Lacibacter sediminis: one gene and its partner. The protein of the gene in region 1 interacts with the protein of each later gene in a pairwise test. Links are inferred from orthologs where the notes say so. Each region holds a gene or a part of one and is shown on either strand. Other genes may lie near its edges.

Region 1 (3,267 bases):
GCTTTCCCTTTACGTGCAGCGATCAATGCCGCTTCGTTACATACATTGGCAATATCTGCACCGGCAAAGCCAGGTGTTTGTTCTGCCAGTTTATGAATATCGAGTGTTTCAGAAATTTTAATTGGTTTCAGATGCACTTTAAAGATCTGCTCACGACCTTTTACATCAGGACGATCAATAGAAATTTGTCGATCGAAACGACCCGGACGTAACAACGCCGGATCCAAAACATCGGGACGGTTTGTTGCCGCAAGGATGATGATACCGGTATCGCCACCAAATCCATCCATTTCCACCAACAACTGGTTCAATGTATTTTCACGCTCATCATTACTTACAATAGCATTTCTTCCACGTGCACGACCGATGGCATCGATCTCATCAATAAAGATGATACACGGTGCTTTTTCTCTCGCCTGCTTAAACAAATCACGCACACGACTTGCACCCACACCTACAAACATTTCCACGAAATCGGAACCGCTGATGCTGAAGAAAGGAACCTGTGCTTCACCGGCCATTGCTTTTGCCAGCAATGTTTTACCCGTACCGGGAGGACCTACCAGCAATGCACCTTTTGGAATTTTACCACCAAGTGCTGTATATTTTTTAGGTTGTTTCAGGAAATCAACGATCTCCATCACTTCCACTTTTGCTTCATCTAAACCAGCCACATCCTGGAAGGTAACATTCACTCTTGTTCCTTTTTCAAACAACTGAGCTTTTGATTTTCCAATGTTGAAAATACCGCCACCTCCAGGACCAGCTCCGCCACCACTGTTCATCTTCCGCATGAGTAAAACCCACAGGCCGATCAAAACGAGAATAGGTAAGAGTAAGCTAATGAGTGGGCTCAGCCAGTTTTCATCAGTACTGTAACTGGCAATAGGTTTACCGGTAACAGCTGTATTGGTTGTAATGATCTGCTGGATACGTTTATCGAATTCTTTATGATCTGCAACCGTGAACTCAAAGTTGAGCGGTTTGGTTTTATCGATCTTCACCTTTGCTTCCCTTGCCGTCACGATCTTTAAGATAGCCGGATCGTTCGCAGCTTCTGTTTTGAGTGTAACTCTTACAACATCCTTATTTCTCACAATGGTGTATTTTTCAACATAGCCTTTCATAAGCATGCTGTCTTCAAATACAACCTGTGAAGTGGGGATCGCATCGGGTGTAATTCCACGGTAGAGGTTAAAGCCGATCAAAACGGCAGCGATTAACGCATAGAGCCAGTAAATATTAAAACGAAACGGTTTACGGCCATCTTTCTTATCACCGCCGCTGCTGTCTGGATTATTTCCTTGATTCAAACTCATCTTGTTGTTTTTTTCCCTTCGTCCGGGATTTCAGATAGTATTACAAATAAGTAGCTAAAAGTTTCAGGTGGTAACTGTTAATATTTTGCTGATGTAGTGTTATTCATGATCAGCAGCAGCAGCATCGCTCCACATTTCCTCAAGCCGGTAAAATTTTCTTGTTTCGGGATGAAAAATATGCACCACCACATTTACATAATCCACCAGTACCCATTGCAACGCACTCATCCCTTCATGACGGTAAGGCCCTTCGCCACATTCTTCTTTCACCAGGTATTCAACATGGTCGGCAATGGCTTTTACCTGTGTGGTGCTGCCTGCTTCGCAGATGATGAAAAAATCAGAAACGGCTTCCGGTATCTTCCGCAAATCGAGGCTGATGACGTTTTCACCCTTTTTTTCCTGGATGGCCCGAATGATCGTTTTAAATAATTTGCTGTTTCGGTTAATGCGTGCCGTAGTGCTTTTAGAATCCTTGCTCCGGTTATTTAAGAGAGATAAAGTACTCAATCGCTTGGTGGTTTAATGAATAAATCTGTTTTTTGCTAACGACGTTTCATCGCAGCTTTTTACTTTTTAATTTGTCCAAAATTAGTCAATCTTCGGTAACCATGCTTCCTAAAAAATCAGATAACTTATGGATTGAGCTTCCTTCAGTGGACAGCACCAACAACTATGCCATGGGGCTGATACATGAAGGACTGGCACAGCATGGTTTAACCATACGCACCGCCCACCAAACCAAAGGAAAAGGCCAACGGGGAAAGGTGTGGGAAACCGAGCCTGGCGCCAACTTGAGCTTCTCCATTATTGTGAAACCGGGACTGCTTCTTTCCCAAAGTTTTCAATTACTGGCCGCTACCGCCTTGGCGGTGAGAGATGAATTAGAGAAAGTTTTGGGCGATGAAACAAAAATTAAATGGCCCAATGACCTCTACTGGCGTGACAGAAAGACAGGGGGAATCCTCATTGAAAACGTTGTTCGTGGCAGGCAATGGCAATGGGCAGTGATCGGTATCGGTATCAACGTCAATCAAACCAAATTCAAAGGCCTTAAGAACCCGGTTTCGTTAAAACAGGTTACAGGCAAAGAAACTGATGTGTTGGAGCTGGCGCATGCTATACAAAAAACTGTTTTGATCAACTGCGATAACCTGCAACAGCAAGGGTTTAACAGGATTTTCGAAAGCTATAACCTTCAGCTCTATAAACTGCAGCAGTCCGTTCGGTTAAAAAAAGGAACCCGCATCATCTCAACAAAAGTAAACGGAGTAAATAAATCGGGTCAGTTAGTTACAGGAAATGATGTGGAAGAGTGTTTTGATTTTGGTGAAGTAGAATGGCTGCTTTGAGATTTATTGTTTTTTTTTAAGACTTCGTTTTTTTCTAAGCCCTAACGGATGTTACCTTTGCGACTCCCGATGGCTATCGGGCCAAAAAATATAATCACCTGAACTAAACATAAATAATCAATACATGAAAATTGCTGTAGCTAAAGGCGATGGAATAGGTCCGGAAATTATGGAAGCAGTATTATCCATTTTTAACGCCAACAAAGTTCCGTTGGAATATGAGTTTGTAGATATGGGTAAATGGGTGTTTGATAAAGGTTTCAACAACGGTATGACGCCTGAAGCCAAACAAACCATTGAAGCGTTGGGGCTTTTGTTTAAAGGGCCGATGGAAACGCCCAAAGGCAAAGGTGTAAAGAGTATTAATGTTACTGCACGTAAAACATGGAATACCTACGCCAACAAACGTGATTTCCAAACACTGCATGGTGTTGATACGGTGTTCAGCAAAGCCGGTATTCCAATCGACATTACAGTAGTTCGTGAAAATATTGAAGATACTTATGGCGGTATTGAACACATGCTTACACATGATGTGGCATTGAGCCGTCGTTTTATTACCCGCCCCGGCAGTATGCAGGTGATCCGCTATGCGT
Region 2 (3,293 bases), 260 kb from region 1 along the record:
GCTTTGGGTAGATTACGCAAAGCAGCTAAAGATTCGGACAATCTTACTGCTTCCATTACATGTGCAACAGAAGTATCCATTTGTTTTGAACGAAAGAGCTTGGCTACTTTTGCCATCCATCTTGTTCCATCATCGTATGGATAATGCCAGATATGATCATACCAACCCGGTGAGGCAATACCGGCACCATAACCACTGTACATACTTAAGCGGTTATATGTCCACGGTACCCATGTACATTCTACTTTTACTTTCGGCAATCCTTTCAGCAGATCATTATCTTCTTTTTGTTTGGGCATGTTGAGCAAAGCAGGTGCATGCCATGCGCCACAGATAACGGCAATGTTTTGAAACATTTCTTTTTCTGCCTGTCGGATTGTTTTACGCATATATGCTTCACGTAAACTTTCTGTGCGGTCATCCTTCGAAGGAACTTCATCACGCAATACCTGCATGGCTTCGTTTACTGCATCAAACACTTCTTCGTTTTGATGACGATGCTCAAACATATGCTCCCACCATTTCTCTCCATCATCATAACCTGCCGCTTCTGCTAAATAAGAAACAGGATCTTTCCTTATGATCACTATGGGTTCAGCTTCATTATTGCTGATGCTGTAATTGTTGATTGTATCAATGGTATCTCCTTCATCCTTTTCATCCGACGCTGCCTGTTGTTCTGCTGCTTTCTTTTCCTCTTCTGCATCAAGTGCAAACTGGTGTGCAGCAGGCAGATCCATGAAGCGGACATGAATATTATTCTTTCGTGCATAGAGAATGGCTTGCCACTCAGGTGAAAATTCTGCAAACGGATAAAAGGAAGAATGTTTGGTATTATCGGGTTGAAAACAAAGAATGGCCACCGGTGGTTTTAAATCGCTGTGCGATACCCATTGCAAAACAGGATCAGCATCTGGCGGACCTTCCACCAAAACAATATCCGGTTTTGTTTTCTCCAAAAACTCTTTTACGTTTCTGGCAGAACCCGGACCATGATGTCGTATACCAAGAATATGTATTGCCATTGAATGAGCTGCTGATTATTGATTAGATGCCAAGATCTCGACAAGCCCTGTAAATATCTTTCCATTCATCTCTCGGCTTTACCACCGTTTCTAAATATTCCTGCCATACAATTTTATCCTGTACCGGATCTTTTACCACAGCACCAATAATACCTGCAGCCAGATCATTTGCTTTTAATTGTCCATCTCCAAAGTAAGCAGCCATTGCTAATCCGTTATTCACAACAGAAATAGCTTCTGCTGTACTGAGGGTACCACTGGGCATTTTAATTTTTGTCTTACCATCCATGGTAACACCACTTCTCAATTCACGAAAGATGGTGACAATGCGACGGATCTCCTGCAACGCAGGTGGCTCTGCAGGCAACTCCATAATTTTTTCAAAACTTTCAACCCTGCGTTTTACAATATCAATTTCTTCATCCATTGAATCAGGCACAGGAAGGATCACCGTATTAAAACGTCTTTTTAATGCACTGCTCAATTCGTTTACACCTTTATCTCTGTTGTTGGCAGTTGCAATTACATTAAAACCTCTTACTGCCTGTACTTCTGTATTTAACTCAGGAATAGGTAATGATTTTTCTGAAAGAATTGTGATCAATGCATCCTGCACATCAGCACCAATACGTGTCAACTCTTCAATACGTACAATCTTACCATCTTTCATTGCACGCATCACCGGTGTTTCCACCAATGCTTTTTCAGTTGGACCTTCTGCCAATAACCGTGCATAGTTCCAGCCATAACGAATCGCTTCTTCACCTGTACCTGCTGTTCCTTGTACAATTAATGTTGAATCGCCACTGATAGCAGCCGCTAAATGTTCACTCACCCAACTCTTGGCAGTACCGGGCAAACCATATAATAACAATGCACGATCGGTTGTTAATGTAGCTACGGCAATTTCCATCAGTCGCTTGTTACCGATATACTTCGGTGTTACTTCAAAACCATTTTTCAGTTTACCGCCGATGAGGTAAGTAACTGCCGATTGTGGAGACAGATGCCAGTTAGCAGGTCGTTTATCCTGATCTTGTTTCCGTAACTCTTCCAGTTCCAATGCGTATAATTCTTCTGCATGTTGACGTAAGATGGTTGCCATAATGATGTATTTAAGCGGTAAAGTTTGTTATGATTTGATTTTTTAAGTTGAGCAGTTTCACTAAATACTCTTTCGTTTTATTCCAGCTGTTCTGTTGGTATTCTTCTGCAGGTATAATCAAACCCAGTTCTTTTTCAATAGCAGAAGGGATGCGTTCAATATGTTGACTAAAGAATGATCGTGTATAATGATAAGGATTATTTGCAGCGTGCGTTAAAATCTTTTTTGTCATTTCAATACTCCATTCCCTCTTGAATTCAACAGCATAACGAATAATGGCATCTGCATGATCGGCAAATGAACGGTTTGAATAATATTCCTGTTGCTGTGCCGGCAACATCGGGATCAGATCAATATAAAACGTACTGCAATACTGCATCATAAACACTGCCCATTGATGCTGTTTGAATTGCAACGTAGCCAGAACTAATGCCGTGATCATTTTTTTACCCGTGGTATCTTTCTCAAACAACTCGATGATCTGTTGGGGCGATTTACCTAACTGCTGCTCCCAAAATGTTGGTGGCACAAACTGTATGAGTTGATAAATGATAAACTCATCGTCGCTAAACTCTTTACTGTTACTGCTCAGCTTTTCAATTCCCGATTTGAATATTTCGGGATCAATATCTGCAGGCACCTGAAACGAAAGTGAGGTCTTACTCATCATGCCCAACAATGCCTTTTCTGTTTTTAGGGTCACAGCTTTTTGTAACACATTCATGTATTGTTGCACTAATCCAGAGCCGGGAATCTGCTTTAATAATTTCAGTGCTTCTTCTTTTACTTTCTTACTCTTTTCGTTTTGTAGTGATTCAAGAAACAAAAGATCATCATTGCTGACATTGATTGACAGTATTTCTAAAAAAGCAACTTTTGTTGCTGCATCTTCCTGTGCCCATGTTTGTTCAAGTAAAACTCTTGCAGCAGCAGGATCAACAGAGCGTAATTCAGTAAGTACAGCTTTGCGTTGATCTGTTGTACCTGTATTCCAAAGTTCTTCCTGTGATTGCGATACAGAAAAATTCCACTCCGGATTAAACTGGCATAACCATTCGCCACGTTTACCTGTACAAGGTGCGATGGCGGCTCGTAGTTGTTTATATTGTTTGCCGATTGCAAATAAAGAGGGAATCATTTCTGGCGATACCAACCTGTTTGCC

What was found.
Region 2: the proteins of rsfS (region 1) and H4075_RS19990 interact in binary tests that used the Escherichia coli proteins (3 or more experiments, as listed by UniProt). The link is inferred for Lacibacter sediminis from one-to-one orthologs.

Annotation. Positions count from the first base shown.
Region 1 is NZ_CP060007.1:4,483,415-4,486,681, forward strand. What follows is about bases 125-3,057. They hold rsfS (ribosome silencing factor), read right to left. Parts: upstream 1,830-3,057; coding sequence 1,419-1,829; downstream 125-1,418. Other genes in these bases: ftsH (ATP-dependent zinc metalloprotease FtsH), read right to left, coding at 125-1,319; H4075_RS19105 (biotin--[acetyl-CoA-carboxylase] ligase), read left to right, coding at 1,931-2,671; H4075_RS19110 (NADP-dependent isocitrate dehydrogenase), read left to right, coding at 2,796-3,057. In the rest of the region: more of ftsH, read right to left, coding at 1-124; more of H4075_RS19110, read left to right, coding at 3,058-3,267. UniProt on the Escherichia coli protein: Functions as a ribosomal silencing factor. Interacts with ribosomal protein uL14 (rplN), blocking formation of intersubunit bridge B8.
Region 2 is NZ_CP060007.1:4,739,211-4,742,503, forward strand. What follows is about bases 90-3,048. They hold H4075_RS19990 (ATP-binding protein), read right to left. Parts: upstream 2,131-3,048; coding sequence 1,048-2,130; downstream 90-1,047. Other genes in these bases: H4075_RS19985 (DUF5682 family protein), read right to left, coding at 90-1,025; H4075_RS19995 (DUF5691 domain-containing protein), read right to left, coding at 2,141-3,048. In the rest of the region: more of H4075_RS19985, read right to left, coding at 1-89; more of H4075_RS19995, read right to left, coding at 3,049-3,293.